DNA from 2 places in the Halomonas sp. H10-59 genome. Region 1 is predicted to be linked to the other one. Evidence: predicted binding sites of a transcription regulator. Region 1 holds the regulator's gene; the other holds the start of a gene.

Region 1 (13,094 bases):
GGTGTCTTTTCCAGCAGTGCCTCGGCGCTGGAGTATCCGATCGGCGAGCCCGAACTGGTCAACGGCATGGAAGTCGCCGCGGTCTACCTGCAGCCGGTGGTCATGGAGCCTGCCGGTGAGCTGGCCGCTGCCGAGGCCGATATTCATCTCGAGGCGGATATTCACGCCCTCGAGGACAACGACAACGGTTTTCCTCCTGGCGCCTGGATTCCTTTTCTGCACATTGACTATCGGTTGCAGAAGGAAGGCAGCGACAGTGTGATCGAAGGTAGCCTGATGCCGATGATCGCCAGCGACGGCACCCACTATGGTGTCAATGTGGCGCTCGAGGGCATGGGGCGCTATCACCTGAGCTTCCACATCGAAGCGCCGCACCTGATGCGTCACATCGACAAGGAAACCGGCGTGGCACCCTGGTATGCGCCCTTCGACGTCGAGTACGACTTTGTCTACGCCGGCGTGGGCAAGAAGGGCGGCTACTGAGAGGAGGCGGTCATGTTGCTGCTACGTCGTTCCCGTCTCTCGGGCGCGCTGATCACGGCGCCGTTGGTCGCGCTGTCGCTGATGACACTGTGCGCCACCTCTGGTCAGGCAGAAGCCGGAGCGCTGCCTACCTACCGGTTGACCCTTGTTGACGGCAGGCTTGATCCCGTCGAACTCGAGGTCGTCGCCGGGCAGCGGTTCAAGATCGAACTGCATAATGCCGGAAGTACGCCGGTGGAATTCGAGAGTCGCCGGCTTCGCCAGGAAAAGGTGATGGGTCCCGGCGTTCACTCCTTCGTCGTGGTCCACCCGCTGAAGCCGGGGCGTTACGACTACTTCGACGAGTTTCACCTGCCCGATGCCCAGGGCGTGATCATCGCTCGGGAAGCCTCCGAGGAGGCACACCCATGAACGAAGCGGCCTTTATCGTGGTCCTGCGCGAGAGCCTGGAGGCCATCCTGGTGGTCGGCCTCGTCTACGCCTGGCTCGCCCGAGAGGGGCGTCGTGATGCCTTGAATTGGCTGTGGGGCGGTGTCGCGGCGGGTATCGCCCTGGCGGTGGTGCTCGGTGCTGTGCTGATGGGAGTAGGGCGCTGGTTGACCGGTGACGCCCAGACCCTGTTTCAGACCGCCATGTCGGCGCTAGCCGCCGCGTTGATCGTGCAGATGGTGGCGTGGATGCGCCGTCGCGGTGCCTCCTTCAAAAGCTCCATGGAGTGTGACGCCATGCTGTGTCTGTCGCGCTCACGGCTGTGGGGCATCGCTACCCTGGTGGCCCTGGCGGTGGCTCGGGAAGGCGCCGAGACCCTGGTGTTTCTGTACGGTCTGGGGCTGGCCCAGTGGCGAGGCGGACAACTGACCTCCTTCGCCCTGGCCGCAGGTCTCGGCTTTGTCACGGCGGCTGCCTGCTTCGTGATGCTGCAGTGGTCCTCGCGACGACTGGCCTGGCGCGGGTTCTTCCGGGCCAGCGAGATCCTGCTGCTGCTGGTGGCGGCGGGCCTGTGGGTAGCGGCGCTCGAGCGGCTGATGAATCTGGGCTGGTTGCCGGTCGGGATCGATCCGCTGTGGGACACCAGTGCCTGGCTGGATGATGGCCAGGGAGTCGGCGGACTATTGGCCAGTATCGCCGGTTACCGTGCCTGGCCTTCCTCGACGCTGGTGCTCGGCTACCTGTGCTATTGGGGCCTCGTCTACTGGTGGGTGGGCGGGCAGCGCCCGTCGCACAACGTCGTCGAGGGAGCGGTGTCGTGAACGAGGCGGCGGCGGTGACGGCAACAGGGACTGCAACAGTGACGCCAGCAGTGATGCCAGAAGCCAGCGATCGTCGCTGCGGGCCTGGCAAGGAGACTCGGCCAACCGTGGCTGAGAATCGGCATCCAGGCGCCCGCAAGACCCGACGCTGGGCACGTCTGGGAGCCTGGCTGAAGCATCATCGGCGCTGGATTCTGACACTGCAGTGGGCCGTGGTGGCGTTCTACGCCGTGCTGCTGCTGGTGCCGCCCTTGTTGCCCCTGCCGAACCATGAGGCACGCATCCTCGATCACCTCACGGTGTTCGCCGAGTTCGTGTTCTGGGGTATCTGGTGGCCCTTTGTCATGGTCAGCATGGTGGTGGCGGGGCGGCTATGGTGCGGGATGATGTGTCCGGAGGGTGCCATCACGGAAGCAGCCAGCCGTGTCGGCATGGGCCGGGCGATACCGCGCTGGATGCGTTGGGGTGGCTGGCCGTTCGTGGGCTTCGCCATGACCACGATCTATGGGCAGCTGGTCAGCGTCTACCAGTATCCCAAGGCCGCGCTGCTGGTGCTGGGGGGCTCGACCCTGGCGGCGGCCGTGATCGGTCTGGTCTACGGCAAGGGCAAGCGCGTCTGGTGTCGCCATCTGTGTCCGGTCAGCGGCGTCTTTGCGCTGTTGGCCAAGCTGGCGCCGTTGCACTACCGCGCCGACCCCGAGGTGTGGACCGAACACGGACGGCGCCAGCGCCGGCGTGAGGTGTCAAGAAGTCGGGCTCCGGACTGCCCGGTGCTGATCCCGCTGAAGCAGCTGGACAGCGCCAGTGACTGCCATCTGTGCTCGCGTTGTTCAGGCTACAAGGATGCTATCCATCTCGAGCTCAGGGCGCCCGGCATCGAGGTGTTGTCGCCACCGCCTCAGCGACCCGCGACCCTGTGGGAGTTCGTGCTGGTGGTGTTCGGCCTGCTGGGCATCGCGGTGGGGGCATTCCACTGGTCGGCGAGCCCCTGGTTCGTGGCCGCCAAGCAGCAGGCGGCTGTCTGGCTCTATCAGCACGGTTGGGGATGGCCGCTGGAAACCAGCGCACCCTGGTGGCTGCTGACCCACTATCCCGAACACAACGACGTCTTCACCCTGCTCGATGGAGCCCTGCTGCTGGGCTATATCGGTGCCACGACCCTGGTGCTGGGGGGGCTTGTCTCGCTGTCGCTGTCGCTGACCAACCGTCTGCTTGGCCGCTGGCGCTGGCAGCGACTGTGGCACCTGTCCTACGCCCTGATACCCCTGGCCGCGGTCGGCGTCTTCCTGGGCCTGTCGATGACCACCCTGACCCTGCTGCGAGGCGATGGCCTGCTGATCCACTGGGCCAATGACGCCAGGGCGCTGTTGCTGGGGCTTGGCGTACTGGCAAGCGCGGGGCTTGGATGGGGCATCCTCGGACGCTACGCCAGTGGCCCGCGTCGACTTCTGGCCATGCTGCCCATGCTCGCCGCCCAGGCGCCGGTGATCGGCGCCTGGTGGCTGCTGTTCTGGGGCTGGTAGAACGTGGTAGCGCCTGGTAGAGAGCCAGCCAGCGCCGACCCTGACTATGCAGAAAGAAACGGCGCTTTCATTGCGGTGATGATCTGGCGCATTTCGTCATCCGAGGTGATATAGGCCGGCGGGCTGGTAGAGAGCTAGTCAGCGCCGACCCTGCCCACTAATTATGCGTTTGCTGTGAAAGTTATGCGTTTGCTGTGAAAGGCGCCTTCATGGCCTTGATGATCTGGTGAATTTCCTCATCCGAGGTGATATAGGCCGGCGGGCTGGTAGAGAGCTAGTCAGCGCCGACCCTGCCCACTAATTATGCGTTTGCTGTGAAAGTTATGCGTTTGCTGTGAAAGGAGCCTTCATGGCCTTGATGATCTGGCGCATCTCGTCATCCGAGGTGATATAGGCAGGCATGGTGTAAAGCCATCTGCCGAAGGACCTCAGCCACACGCCCTGTTCACGGGCGATGGCGGCGGCGCCTTTCAGCGCTTTACTGTCGTGCACCTCGATCACGCCGGTGGCGCCGAGCACACGGATGTCGGCCACCGCAGGGTGGGCGCGCAGGTCACTGTCGCCGGCGAGTTCCTGCACAAGGATGGCGTTGAGCCGAGCGATACGGCCCAGATAGTCGTCCTCCTCGAAGACCCTGAGGCTTTCCAGTGCCACGCGACAGGCCAGCGGATTGCCCATGAAGGTCGGGCCGTGCATAAAGGCGTGAAGCTCGCTGTCGCCGATAAAGGTGTCATGGACACGGTCGTTGGCCAGGGTCGCCGCGTGGCCAAGGTAGCCGCCGGTCAGCCCCTTGGACAGCACCATGATGTCCGGACTGACACCGGCATGGTCGGCGGCGAACATGCGCCCGGTGCGGCCAAAGCCGGTGGCCACTTCGTCGAACACCAACAGCACGTCGAACTCGTCACACAAGGCGCGAGCACCCTTCAGATAGTCCGGAGAGGTCATGTTGAGGCCACCGGCAGCCTGCAGCAGGGGCTCCATCAACAGCGCGGCGATCTCGTGGTGGTGGGCTTCCAGCACCGCTCGCAAGGCGTCGAGGTCGGCGGCGACCTGCTCTGGCGTGGCCGTATAGGGTGCCGTCGGCGCCGGGGCGAAATGGTGCTTCGGAAGAAAGCCGGAAAACAGCGAATGCATGCCCTCTTCGGGGTCACACACCGCCATGCAGCCGGCGGTATCACCGTGGTAGGCCTTCATCAGCGACAGCATGCGGTGCTTGTTGGGGCGGCCGCGCAGATGGTGGTACTGCACCGCCATCTTCATCGCCACCTCCATGCCCACCGAGCCGCTGTCGGAGAAGAACACGTGGTTGAGGCCCTCTGGCGTGATGCGAACCAGTTCCCGGGCGAGCTGGTCGGCGGGATCGTGGGTTAGTCCTCCAAGCATCACATGACACAGCGTGGTAGCCTGCTCCTGAATCGCCTTGACCAGCCGTGGATGTCCGTAGCCGTGGATCATGCACCACCAGGAGCAGGTCGCGTCGAGCAATGATTCGCCGCTGTCCAGGGTAAAGCGGGTGCCCTGGCCGCCGACTACCCGGGGGGCAGGGGCCTGGGTCTTGAGATGGGCGTAGGGATGCCACACCGGAGAGGTCATGTCGGCTCCTGAAGGACGCTTGGTGGTAAACTGAGTGACGAGTTAAAAGTTTACCACCGCTGCTGCTGCCGTCGCCAACACCAGCGCTCGTACCCGGAAAATCGGGGTAGAGCGGGGCAGGCGAGGGCGCAAGGAGGAGCGGTGCTTTCTCAGGGTTGCTGGGCTTAGGGATGCCGGGCTCAGGGATGCTGGGCGTCGACACGTTCGAGAAAGCGCTCGAACAGGAACGCCTCGTCGTTTTTCAGCGAGCGACTCAGGCAGTCGATGAACTCTCGGCGCGGATAGGTGAAGACCCGCGGCGCCTTGTAGGCATCCAGATCGATGGCGATCACCTCTCCGTCGACGACCAGGAAGTTCTCGGTGTGCAGGCCACGACAGTGGATACGGTCACGGTACAAGGCTTCGAGAATGTCCAGGTAGCGGTTCTGCAGTTCCGGAGAGTCGAGGACCAGCTTTTTAAGCGCGATGCCGTGCACGTTGGCGGTGACCAGGCGATAGCGCTCTGCCGACAGGATTTTCGGTGTGGCGATACCCAGTCGCTCCAGTCGGCCGGCGACATAGCGAAAATTGTGGCCGGGGTAGCGCCGGATGCCCAGGCGGTAGCGCCAGCGATCGCTGGTCTTGGGCGTGAAGGTCTTGATGAAGGCGTCCTGGTCCGGATCGTAGTGGACCTCGGTGTACTTGCCGGTCTGGATCAGTTGCATGGCGTCCTTGGCAGGCAGGGGGTGGCGGTCAAAACAAGGAGAGGGAAGACGTCAGGCGTCTTCGTCGAAGCGTGCGTCGAACAGTGCCTCCAGAGCGTCCAGCACCGCGTCCGCGTCCTTGCCTTCGGCCTCCAGGGTCAGTTCCGTTCCGCAGGGGGCGGCCAGCATCAGCAGCGACATGATGTTGGCGGCGTCACCCGAGCGGCTGCCATGGTGGACGGTGACGGTGGCGTCAAAGGGTTGGCAGCAGGTAACCAGGCGAGTCGCGGCGCGTGCATGCAGGCCGCGACGATTGGTCAGGGTCAGGGTGCGTCGGGCCACGCCTAGAGTCCTCCGCTGTCCAGTCGGCGTTGCTGGCCGAGTTCGCGGTGGCGTAGACGGACGCGGGGATGCTGGTCGGCCAGGGCCGAGGCGATTCCCTCGGCCAGGTAGACCGAACGATGCTGTCCTCCGGTGCAGCCCACCGCCACGGTGAGGTAGCTGCGCTGGCTTTGCTGATAGCGCGGTAGCCAGGTGCGCACCCAGCCGAGGATGTCGCGCTTCATGTCGGCGACGTCCTGATAGCGTTCGAGGAAGTCGATGACGCTGGGATCGCAGCCATTGGCATCACGCAGCGATGGTTCCCAGTAGGGGTTGGGCAGACAGCGGGCATCGAACACGATGTCTGCATCCGGCGGCACGCCACGCTTGAAGCCGAAGGACTCCACGGTCAGGCTCAACTGGCCGCTGCGGTGGTCGGCGACCTGTTCGGCGATGCGCGAACGCAGTTCGTGCACCGACAGGCGAGAGCTGTCGATGACCAGATCGGCCAGGTCTCGAATACCCGAAAGGGCCTTCTGCTCGGACTCGATGGCTTCCGCCAGGGTCATGTCGCTATCACGGGTCAGGGGGTGACGGCGCCGCGTGTGGGAATAGCGCTCGAGCAGAATTCGCGCATCACTGGTCAGGTAGACCACCTGGCAGTCGATCGGACTCTGCTTGAGGGACGCCAGCTGGGCGGGGAAGCGTTCCAGCGCCTCAGGCAGGTTGCGGGCGTCGACGCTGACGGCGATACGGCGGGAATGACCGTTTTCCAGCTCGTCCACCAGGGCGCCCAGCAAGGTCGCGGGAAGGTTGTCGATGGCGTAGAACCCCAGGTCCTCCAGGGCCTGAAGGGCCACGGACTTTCCCGAGCCGGAGCGACCACTGATGATCACGAGCTGCATGTCCTGTCTCCTTGGGCAGGCGTCCATTGCTGATGGCCTAGGCAAGGCCGCGATCAGGAGGGAGTGTCGTCCCCCGGCGCCTGTTGGCGGATGGCTTCCTGCAGGCGCTCGTGAAGCTCGCGCTGGGAGCTGGCGTGGCGCAGACGGTGACGTGTGTCGGCGTCGTTCATGACGCCGGCGACCTGGCCGAGCAGGGCGAGATGGGCGTCGTCGGCCTCTTCCGGTACCAGCAGCACGAACACCAGATCGACGGGCTCACCATCGATGGCATCGAAGTCGACAGGTTCCGCGAGTTTGAGGAAGCCGGAGATGGGCGCCTTGCAGTGGGGGTTGCGGGCATGCGGAATGGCGACGCCATTGCCGATGCCGGTACTGCCCAGGCGCTCACGTCCGATCAGCCGACTGAAGACCTCCTGGCTGTCCAGGCTCGGGGTGTTCTGCGCAATGAAGGTGCTGAAAAACTCCAGCACCCTCTTCTTGCTGCCTCCCGGGACATCGAACAATGTGCGCTCGGGAGGGAGAATGGCTTCCAATGTCATGAGAGTCAGCGAATTCCGGCGCCTTGGGCGCGGGCTTGGGATTTTTCCTTGTGCTTGACCAGCTGGCGGTCCAGCTTGTCGGCAAGGGCGTCGATAGCAGCATACATGTCGCCGTCCTGCGCTTCGGCATGCAGGTCGGCACCGGCGGCGTGAAGAGTGCAGGCGGCCAGCTGGCGTTCCTTTTCCACCGAGAGGGTCACCTGGACGTTGGTGATGTTGTCGTAGTGGCGCTCCACACGGGTGAGCTTCTCTTGTACGTAGTCACGCAGGGGATCGGTCAATTCGACGTGGTGGCCGGTGATGTTGACTTGCATGACAGGCTCCTTGCTCTTTCGGGTGGTGGCTTGATTGTAACCCTTTTTCCGATCCTGCAAACCCCCTCGACGCTACGCAGAAAGACGCAGATGTCATGCGAAATTTCAAGTGCTTGCGCTTTCCCGATAACTAGGCTAGCGACGCCGCAGCGCAAGGCCTCAGCGCAGGCGCTTGCGCTCGCTGGAAGACGGAATATTCATGGCTTCCCGGTACTTTGCCACGGTGCGTCTGGCGACATTGACGCCGTCTTCCGCCAGCAATTCCACCAGTTTGCTGTCCGACAGAGGTTTGCGGGCAGGTTCCTTTTGAATCAACGATTTGATCATGGCGCGGATGGCGGTACTGGAATGGGCGTCGCCATCCTGGCCGACCTGGCTCGAGAAAAAATACTTCAACTCGAACACGCCGCGAGGCGTGTGCACGAACTTCTGGGTGGTCACGCGGGAGATGGTGGACTCGTGCATCTCCACCTTGTCTGCGATATCGGCCAGCACCAACGGTTTCATGGCCGCTTCTCCCTGCTCGAGGAAGTCGATCTGACGCACCATGATTTCCCGGCCGACCTTCAGCAAGGTGTCGTTGCGGCTGGACAGACTCTTGATCAGCCAGCGCGCCTCCTGCAGGTGGTCCTTGAGGAACTGGTTGTCCTGGCTCTTGTCCGCGCGCCGAATCAGCGCAGCGTAGTCGGGCTGGATGCGCAGTCGGGGCATTGCATCCGGATTGAGTTCAACGCGCCAGCCCTCTTCGGTGTGGCGTACCACCAGGTCGGGAATGACGTAGTCGTTATCGCTGTCACCGAATTGGCTGCCGGGACGTGGGTCGAGGCTTCGGATCAGCTCGATGACGCTGTCGAGTTGGTCGTCATCGAGTCCTAGTCGGCGCTTCAGCAGACGTCGGTCGCCGCTGGCAAGCGCCTCGAGAAACTGTCTTACCAGTCGTCCGGCCTGGGGCAGCAGGACGGTATCGCGAGGCAGGCTATCCAGTTGCAGCATCAGACATTCGCGCAGGTCGCGGGCGAACACTCCGGTCGGTTCGAACTGTTGCAGCCGAACCAGCACCGCCTCCACCTCGGCGAGGGGAGGGGGGCGACGACCGTCTTGCTCGAGCCCCTGGGCGATGTCATCCAGTGTCTGCTCGAGATAGCCGTCGGCGTTGACCGCGTCGAGCAGGCTCTCGGCGATCAGGCGTTCCTGGTCGCTGACGTCGAGCATCGCCAGTTGCCAGCTCAGGTGGCTGTGCAGTGACTGGGAGCTTGCCTGGCGCTCGAAATCCGGCGCCTCGCCACTGCCGGCGGGGGTGGTGCCCAGGTCCTGGTAGGTGTCGGACCAGTCGCTGTCCACACTGAGTTCCGAGGGAATCTGATCCGCCCAGTCATCTTCCACGGCTTCCCTGGTCTGCTGTTCGCCGAACTCGTCCTCGAGTTCGAGCATGGGGTTGGCCTCCAGCGCCTGCTGGACCTCCTGGCGCAGGTCCAGGGTCGAAAGCTGCAGCAGGCCGATCGCCTGTTGCAGTTGCGGGGTCATGGTCAGCTGGGTACCGATGCGCAGCTGCAGTGACGCCTTGAGGGCCATGGGTCGGGATCCACCAGTGTTGTCGAAAGGCTTTACCCTAACGACGAGTCATCAGACATGCAAGCATCTTGCCAAGTTGGTGTTTTTTGACCTGTGGGAGGGAGTGAAAAGGTCGATGTGGAACAACTTGGTAGGGGGGGAGGTGGTTCTTTCGAGGGGGGGCCCCTGTGTGCAAGGTGAGGCCGACCCTTTCGGGGCCGGCGGTTGGATGCTGATGCTGGCAAGTGTTGCGGCCGCTTGATGCGACTGCGGCTGTCGGGCGGCCCTGCGGCCTAGAGGCGGAAGTTCTCGCCCAGGTAGACCTCCTTGACGCGCTGGTTGGCGAGGATGGACTCGGCGCTGCCCTCGGCGATGATCTGGCCGTCGCCGACGATGTAGGCACGATCGCAGATATCGAGGGTCTCGCGCACGTTGTGATCGGTGATCAGGACGCCGATATCGCGGGCCTTGAGTTGACGAATGATGGACTTGATCTCGCCCACCGAGATCGGGTCGACCCCGGCGAAGGGTTCATCGAGGAGGATAAAGGCCGGCTCGGTGGCCAGGGCGCGAGCGATCTCGACCCGGCGCCGCTCCCCGCCGGACAGGCTCATGCCGGCGTTGTCGCGAATATGGCTGACGTGGAAATCCTCGAGGAGTTGCTCGAGACGTGCTTCTCGGCCCTCGCGGTCGAGGTCCTTGCGGGTCTCGAGGATCGCCATGATGTTGTCGGCCACCGACAGCTTGCGAAAGATCGAAGCCTCCTGAGGCAGGTAGCCGATACCGGCCAGCGCGCGCTGGTGCATGGCCGCGCGGCTCAGGTCCCGATCATCGATGCTGATGCTGCCGGCGTCGGCTCTGACCAGGCCGACGATCATGTAGAAGGAGGTGGTCTTGCCGGCCCCGTTGGGGCCCAGCAGACCGACGATGCTGCCCTGCTCGATCGACAGGCTGATGTCCTGGACGACGCGACGCTTCTTGTAGCTCTTGGCCAGATGGCGAGCGTGGAGAGTCTTCATCAGTTTCCTTGGCTTTCCGGCTCGAGGGTCATGCGAATGCGCTGCTCGCCCTGGACGCCCTGGGCGCTGGAGCGGGCCTGGACCACGCGGCGATCGAGGAAGTACTCCAGATAGGCACCGTCGAAGGTGTCATTGGCCTTGTGCAGCTCAGCCTGGTCGATCAGCTCCATGCGGCGTTCGGCCACGTGGTAGATCACCTTGCGGCCCCAGCCCTTGACCACCGGTTCTTCCGGGGATGGCTTCTGCTCGAGGTAGGCACGTGAGCCGGTCGCGGTCGCCAGTGACAGTTGTCCCTGGTCGTTGCGCTGGATCTCGACGCGTTCGCCGGTGAGGATCATGCTGCCTTGCACAATGCGCACGTCGCCGGTATAGACCGCGGTACCGGCGCGATCATCGAGATCCAGCTGGTCGGCCTCCACCTGAATCGGTGCGCTGCGATCACTTTCCAGCGCCAGGACACTGCTGCCGGTGGCGCCGGCGGCCAGGCCAAGGGCCAGGGCAAGCAGGAGGGCGGGACATGGACGCATCATGGAAGGGGCTCCTTATTGAGGCTCTGGCGGATGATGACCGGTGACATTGTCGGTCAGGCGAGCGGTATTGTCATGGATCCAGGCGTCGAAGCGCTCCCCTTGCATCTGTTGAGGGGGTTGGCGTAGGACGGCTGGCGTTTCGCTCCAGACATGGCCACTGTCGCTGTCGTAGACCAATACCTCTGTATCAAGCTGCCAACGCTCCGCGGGGGCCTCGAGATGGGCGTCGCCCGACAGGGTCAGGGGGTTGCCGTCCGGACCCAGTTCACCGTTGTCGGCGTCGGCGATCCACTCTCGGCCGCTGTCGTCGATCAGCGCAAGGTCCGGCTGGTCCACCCGGGTGACGTCGTCGAGCGGTGTGTGCACAAGGCGTGGCGTATCGATGCGCTGATGGGGGGTGCCCTGGGCATCGAAGCGGGTCAGGCGGGCATCCACCAGGTAGTAGTCGGGCTCGCCGGCCTTGTCATTGGGTACCAGGTCGGGGACGTTGCTCTCGCGGGGGTCGAGCAACGTCAGGCCGCCACCGAGTACCAGCAGCAGGATAACCAGCCAGAAGCGAAAGCCCGGACGCAGTGCGCTCAGTTTCATGTCAGCGGTCCGTTGCTCAGGTAGCTGTCGATGATATCGTCGAGGCGGCCCTGGGCCATCAGCAGGGTGTCGGTGATCTCGCGCACCGCGCCATGTCCGCCGGCAACCTGGGTGACCCAGTCGGCGTGCTGACGAAGGTAGCAGGGGGCGCCTGGCACGGTGATGCCGACCGCACTGCGATGGATGCAGGGCAGATCCGGCAGGTCATCGCCGCAGTAGGCGACCTGGTCGAGGGTCAGGCCCAGCGAATCGCACAGCGATTCAAGGGCGGGCAGCTTGCGCTCGACCCCTTGCTGTACGTGCTCGATGCCGAGTGCTCTGGCTCTCTGGGTGACCATGGGGGAGCTGCGCCCGGTGATCAGGGCCACCTGGATGCCGGCGCGCTTGGCCAGCTTGAGGCCGTGGCCATCCAGGGTGTTGAACGCCTTCAACTCGGAGCCGTCGGCGTGGAAGTACAGTCGACCATCGGTCAGTACGCCGTCCACGTCCAGCGCCAGCAGCTTGATGTGGCGCAGGCGCTCCACCAGTTCCGGCGCGAGGGAGGCGAGAAGCTCGTGAGACATGACGGCGTTCCTTGTAAAGGGATAAATGAGGCTCAGATGACACCGGCGGCCAGCAGGTCGTGCATATGCAGTGCACCGACTGGGCGCTGCTCGTCATCGACCACCGCCAGGGCGGTGATCCGGCCTTCCTCCATCAGCTTGACCGCTTCCGCCGCCAGGGTGGCGGGGCCGATGCGTCGCCCGGGGGTGGTCATCACGTCATCCACGGTAAGCGAGCTGAAGTCCTGATGGCGATCCAGGGTACGGCGCAGGTCGCCGTCGGTATAGACCCCGGCCAGGGTGCCGTCGGGGGACACCACGCAGGTAAAGCCGAGTCCCTGACGGGTGATCTCGAGCAGGGCATCGCGCAGCGGCGAGCCCGACGGTACCGAGGGCAACCGGTCGCCGGTATGCATCAGGTCGGCCACGGTCAACAGCAGTCGCTTGCCCAGGCTGCCGCCCGGGTGGGACAGGGCGAAATCCTCGGCGGTGAAGCCGCGGGTCTCGAGCAGCGCTACCGCCAGGGCGTCGCCCAGCGCCAGCGCTGCGGTGGTCGAAGAGGTCGGGGCCAGGTCCAGTGGGCAGGCCTCGCGCTCGACCCCTGCGTATAGATGGGCTTCGGCGTGGCGGGCCAGGGTCGACTGTGCTCGGCCGGTCATGCTGATCAGTGGAATGCCCATGCGCTTGAGCAGCGGCAGCAGGGCAGTGACCTCGGCGGTTTCGCCGGAGTTGGACAGTGCCAGGACGACGTCGCCGGGCGTGATCATGCCCAGGTCACCATGACTGGCTTCGCCGGGATGGACAAAGAAGGCCGGCGTGCCGGTGCTGGCCAGGGTGGCGGCGATCTTGCCGCCGACATGTCCCGACTTGCCCATGCCGGTGACGACCACCCGGCCGCGGCAGGCCAGCAGCAGTTGGCAGGCACGGTCGAAGTCGCCGTCGAGACGCCCGATCAGGGCGTCGATGGCGTCACGTTCCAGCTCCAGGGTGCGTCGTGCGATATCGCGGACGCTCAGGGTCGGCGTCTGCGCCGAGGAGGGGTGTTTGCTCATGGCCATGATTGTTGCCGTTTACTGCCGTTGTCACAAGGGGCCTGCCGCGACCGAAAGGCCGAGCCAGGTCAGATAAAGCGCATAGGTGCAGGCCAGCAGCGCGCCGATCCAGCGCCCCAGGCGCCCTCGGCGTTGCCACAGCAGCAGCGCCGCCAGCAGCAGCGTCAGGCCAAGCATTACCGGAAAGTCGCGGCCGGC
Region 2 (5,395 bases), 2.0 Mb from region 1:
GATGTTCAGCGGCTCTCGCCGACTCACCCGGTTGGGCCCGAGCATGGAATCGACCAGATCCCGGAGCCGATCCACCTCTTCGATGATGATCCGGGTGTACTCCTTGAGCGCCGGCGTCTGCTCCAGGTCACGCTCGAGCAATTGCGCTGCACCACGAATCCCCCCCAGGGGGTTCTTGACCTCGTGGGCCAGCCCCCGCGCCAGCACCTTCATGGTTTCCTGGCGCGACTGCAGCGCTTCCTCGCGGGAGATTCGCAACAGCCGATCCCGTGGCTCCATCTCCAGCAGCAGCTCGTCAGGCGACAGCGGCGTCACGGTGTAGTCCACCGTCAGGGGGTCTCCACCGGCAAGGACCAGCCGCGCCTCCCGCTGGGTATAGGGATGCTGCCCATCCCGGGCACGTATCAGCACCTCGGCGATATCATCCTCGCCGCTGAGCCAGTCGGTCAGCGCCACGCCGGCAACCCGACTGGCGCTGACCGCCAGCAGGGTCTCGGCCGCCGGGTTCATCCAGGTCGGTCGCAGCTCGCCGTCGAGCAGCATGACCGCAGTTGTGAGGTGTTCGATGATGCCAGGCGTCATGGGTCCATCCTGATGGGGCAAAGCGCCCACTCGATAGAGGCCGCCACGGCGCCAAGCCGGCATTCCATGGTGGCGGTCCAGGTCTCGGCCTCGAGCAGGCGTCAGACAACAACATTCAAAGCAAGAAGCGGGCCAGCCTTGGTGCCAGTGGCACACTCCCGCCGCGCAGGCGCCAGGACGGTGCTTTTGTTGAGGAGGCGGGTCACCGTCGGCGCACCTACGCACCATTTTAGTGCACCAACCTGGTGCAGGGCAGTCTCGCCTGGATCACTGTCCGCACAAGGCCCGCAGATCGCGGGTCAAGGCGGCGCAGGACGAAGGGGGTTGGCGGGAAGCAGGCGGCTGGCGCGCTGTACGTGAATGACGATATCGGCACTGCGTTGACGCACCTCTCCCGATGGGGCCAGCACCACCAGGCCCAGGCGATGCTCGCCACGCTCCAGATTGGTGAGCCACAGTGGGCCGATGCCGGTGACGCTGGTGGCGAGCACACCGTCGACCTCCAGGCCGAGGCGATCCCCCGTCGCCGGAGGCGGGCTGATCGCGGCCAGCACCTTCAATCTTCCCCCGGCCCCCGTGGGCAACACGCTGCCATCCGCCGGAGAGGCGATGGCCAGGACATCGTGGGGCTGGAAGACATCGGCGTCGCTATCCGGGCCTGGTACTGAAGGCGCCGTCGGCCTGGAGGGCGCCGCCACATCCAGCGCAGGGGCGCTGGACAACGGCGGCGGTGCCAGCTCGCGGGCGCCGGCCGAGGGGGTATCGCTGTAGCGCACGACGCCGTCGGGACCGACACTGCGATAGATGGTGCTCGCCGGCACGGTTTCTGCCACCGGCAACGCCAGCCCTGACGCTGCCAGCAAGGCAATGGCCATCAGTGATGGTCGACTCGGCGACGAGGGAGCGCTCTCGCCCCTCTCCCGGCCTGCCCTGCGCGTCCACCGCTGCATCATCGTGATTGCCCTCGCCGACCTTCCCCTGACGAGGATGACGGCAGCCACGACCCGCGCCAAGGGGATCCCTTGCCCAGGCGCAAGGCCCGCGCAAAAAAAATCGGCCCCGCGATCATCGCGGGGCCGACGGAACGCACGAGGCGCTATGCCGATCAGCAGCTGTAGTACATGTCGAACTCGATCGGGTGGGTCGCCATGCGCAGACGCTCGACGTCCTCGTTCTTGAGCTCGATGTAAGCGTCGATCATGTCGTCGGTGAAGACGCCACCTTCGGTCAGGAAGCTGCGGTCCTCGTCGAGGGCTGCCAGCGCCTGGTCGAGGCTCTCGGCCACGGTCGGGATGGCCTTGCCTTCTTCCGGCGGCAGGTCATAGAGGTTCTTGTCCATGGCGTCGCCGGGGTGGATCTTGTTCTTGATGCCGTCGATACCGGCCATCAGCATCGCCGCGAAGCACAGGTAGGGGTTGGCGGTCGGGTCGGGGAAACGCGCCTCGACACGCTTGCCCTTCGGGCTTGCGGTGTACGGGATACGGATGGAAGCAGAACGGTTTCGGGCGCTGTAGGCCAGCATGACCGGCGCTTCGAAGCCCGGCACCAGACGCTTGTAGGAGTTGGTAGAAGCGTTGGTGAAGGCGTTCAGGGCGCGGGCGTGCTTGATGATACCGCCGATGTAGAACAGTGCCATTTCGGACAGACCGGCGTACTCGTCACCGGCGAACTGGTTCTGGCCGTCCTTCCAGAAAGACTGGTGGACGTGCATGCCGCTGCCGTTGTCGCCGACCAGCGGCTTGGGCATGAAGGTGGCGGTCTTGCCGTAGGCGTGAGCCACATTGTGGATCACGTACTTCATTTCCTGAACTTCGTCGGCCTTCTTGACCAGGGTGTTGAAGGCAACACCGATCTCGTTCTGGCCGGCGTTGGACACCTCGTGGTGGTGCACCTCGACCTTCTGGCCGATCGCCTCGAGGGTGTTGCACATGGCACCGCGCATGTCATGGAAGCTGTCCACCGGCGGAACCGGGAAGTAGCCGCCCTTGACCCGCGGACGGTGACCGAGGTTGCCACCTTCGACGGCGCGGTCGGTGGACCAGGCACCCTCTTCGGAGCTGATCTTGTACATGGCGCCTTCGATATCGGCCTTCCAGTGCACCTCGTCGAAGATGAAGAACTCGGGCTCGGGGCCGAAGAAGGCGGTGTCGCCCAGGCCAGAGGACTGCAGGTAGGCCTCGGCGCGCTTGGCGATGGAGCGCGGGTCACGCTCGTAGCCCTGCATGGTGGCCGGCTCGATGATGTCGCAACGCAGGATCAGGGTCGCGTCTTCGGTGAAGGGGTCGAGGAAGCCGGTGCCGTCCTCCGGACGCAGGATCATGTCGGACTCGTTGATGCCCTTCCAGCCGTTGATGGAGGAACCATCGAACATCTGGCCATTCTCGAAGAACTCTTCGTCGACCTCGGCGGCCGGAATGGTGACGTGCTGCTCTTTACCGCGGGTATCGGTGAAGCGCAGGTCAACCCACTTCACATCATGTTCGTTGATCAGGGCGAGGGTCTTGTCTGACATGTGGTCCTCCAGAGTGGAACTTGTCTCGTGACTCGAGCGTTGCGCAACGGCGCCAATCCCATGTCACCGGTTTGAAACGGGGGATGATCCAGGGAACAAAAGGGGTACCGGGATCCTTTGTAGCACGCTCCCGGGACACTGCCCATGGCAACGTGCGCGACACGATGACACTGCCAACCACAATGCAGATTGCGTGCCAGCATTGCACCAGCATCGACCAAAAAAATCCCAACCCATTGTTTCAAATCTTTTTTATCCAAACAGGCCCTTTGCGCCAGCTTAGGGCACAAAGGCCCACCACCTTCAGGATCTGCCGACCAATGCACCACAAAAGTGCAATAAAGACTGCGACGCACCACTTTGGACCTTTGTGACAGGATCTATAAACTCTGCCGGGCCGATCGCGAGGTGTCAGTGGGCGCTGGAACCTTTCGCAACGCAAAGATACACTTTATTACGTTCGACTCCGACCGCCTCCCCTGCCGGCCGGCGTCACCCTCCTCGGAGTGTCGTCGTGAAAATCAGCTTGATCATTGATGCCCGACTTACCGGCAAGGAACTGCCTCGCCGGCTCGCGGAAGCACGCCAGCAGGTCGCCCTCTTCCAGGGAAGAGGCGAGATCCTCGTCATCGACGATGGCGATATGGCGCCACCACTACTGGGCGAACCGGGCGAACACGCCGTCGTCGGCTATCGCCAGGTGCGCAGCCGGCCCGCGCCCATGGGGCGGCGCCTCAACCTGGCCGCCTCCCACAGCAATGGACGCATGCTCGGCTTCTGCCTCGGCCCTCTGGACACCCACTGGGTCGAGCGAATGATGGCAGCCGCCTGCGATGATTCGCGCCCGGTGGTGCGTCCTGCTCGCCCCTGTCCGCTATCGCTGCTCAGCCTGCTGCGACATACTCCGACCCGGGCCCTGGGCGTCGAACGTACCTGGTTCGATCGGCTGGGAGGCTTCGACCCGTCGCTGGACTTGAGCGCGGTAGAGGACCTCGCCACTCGCCTCAAGGCCTGTCGCGCCAAGATGGTCGTGCAGCGCGCCTGAGCGTCAGATCGTCCTTTCTGTCGATTTCGCCTACTTTTTTCGCCTCGCAGGTGCTTGATAGTTCAGCATCTTGAGGATCGATGCCGAGATTGGCGCCAACAAGGCTGGTCGTTGTCATCGCCCAGGCCCTATAATGCTGCCCCACTTTTTCCAGCAGGATCCCGTCGTGATCGAGAATCTTCGCAACATCGCCATCATCGCTCACGTCGACCACGGCAAAACCACCCTGGTCGACAAGCTGTTGAGTCAGTCTGGCACTCTGGACCGCAAGGCCGAGGGTCAGGAGCGCATCATGGACTCCAATGACCAGGAGAAGGAACGCGGTATCACCATCCTGGCGAAGAACACGGCGATCCGCTGGAATTCCCCCGAGGGACAGGACTACCACATCAACATCGTCGACACCCCTGGACACGCCGACTTCGGCGGCGAGGTCGAGCGCGTGATGTCGATGGTGGACTCGGTACTGCTGCTGGTCGACGCCGTCGACGGCCCCATGCCGCAGACCCGCTTCGTCACCCAGAAGGCCTTCGATCAGGGCCTCAAGCCGATCGTGGTGGTCAACAAGATCGATCGCCCCGGCGCACGCCCGGACTGGGTCATCGACCAGATCTTCGATCTGTTCGACAACCTCGGCGCCAGCGACGAGCAGCTCGACTTTCCGATCATCTACTGCTCCGCCCTCAACGGCATCGCCGGTCCCGAGCCTGACCAACTGTCCGACGACATGACGCCGATGTTCCAGTCCATCGTCGACATCGTCGAGCCGCCCAAGGTGGAACTCGACGGCCCGCTGCAGATGCAGATCTCGGCGCTCGACTACTCCAGCTACGTCGGCGTCATTGGCCTTGGCCGCATCACCCGCGGCGCCATCTCGCCCAACCAGCAGGTGGTGGTCATCAACAAGGAAGGTCAGACCCGCAAGGGCAAGGTTGGCCAGGTCATGACCCACCTGGGTCTCGAGCGGGTACAGACCGAGCAGGCCACCGCCGGGGACATCGTCTGCATCACCGGCATCGACGACCTGGCGATCTCCGACACCATCTGTGATCCGGCCGCCGTCGAGGCGCTGCCGGCACTGACCGTCGACGAGCCCACCGTGTCCATGACCTTCCAGGTCAACGACTCTCCGTTTGCCGGCAAGGACGGCAAGTTCGTCACCAGCCGCAACATTCGCGATCGTCTCGACCAGGAGCTGATCCACAACGTGGCGCTGCGTGTCGAGCAGGGCGAGTCCCCGGAGAAGTTCATCGTCT

What was found. Region 1 encodes sigma-54, which starts transcription at its own class of promoters, with help from an activator protein. Its sites were predicted from a motif close to TGGCACNNNNNTTGCTNT; they were not measured.
Region 2: glnA (glutamate--ammonia ligase) is a predicted target of sigma-54. The motif match lies at 3,276-3,293, and genes of this name have one in related genera.

The regions. Positions count from the first base shown of each region.
Region 1 is NZ_CP098828.1:1,630,059-1,643,152, forward strand. Features, by position in the region: gene NFG57_RS07255 (iron transporter) at 1-483, shown strand, start outside; gene NFG57_RS07260 (cupredoxin domain-containing protein) at 496-894, shown strand; gene NFG57_RS07265 (FTR1 family protein) at 891-1,733, shown strand; gene NFG57_RS07270 (4Fe-4S binding protein) at 1,841-3,256, shown strand; gene bioA (adenosylmethionine--8-amino-7-oxononanoate transaminase) at 3,578-4,852, opposite strand; gene NFG57_RS07280 (hypothetical protein) at 5,032-5,556, opposite strand; gene NFG57_RS07285 (HPr family phosphocarrier protein) at 5,608-5,877, opposite strand; gene rapZ (RNase adapter RapZ) at 5,880-6,761, opposite strand; gene ptsN (PTS IIA-like nitrogen regulatory protein PtsN) at 6,815-7,300, opposite strand; gene raiA (ribosome-associated translation inhibitor RaiA) at 7,306-7,614, opposite strand; gene NFG57_RS07305 (RNA polymerase factor sigma-54) at 7,774-9,186, opposite strand; gene lptB (LPS export ABC transporter ATP-binding protein) at 9,459-10,184, opposite strand; gene lptA (lipopolysaccharide transport periplasmic protein LptA) at 10,184-10,714, opposite strand; gene lptC (LPS export ABC transporter periplasmic protein LptC) at 10,727-11,302, opposite strand; gene NFG57_RS07325 (HAD hydrolase family protein) at 11,299-11,865, opposite strand; gene NFG57_RS07330 (KpsF/GutQ family sugar-phosphate isomerase) at 11,898-12,896, opposite strand; gene NFG57_RS07335 (calcium/sodium antiporter) at 12,927-13,094, opposite strand, start outside.
Region 2 is NZ_CP098828.1:4,394,774-4,400,168, forward strand. Features, by position in the region: gene glnL (nitrogen regulation protein NR(II)) at 1-582, opposite strand, end outside; gene NFG57_RS19175 (DUF4124 domain-containing protein) at 882-1,457, opposite strand; gene glnA (glutamate--ammonia ligase) at 1,688-3,094, opposite strand; gene NFG57_RS19185 (glycosyltransferase family A protein) at 3,609-4,139, shown strand; gene typA (translational GTPase TypA) at 4,306-5,395, shown strand, end outside.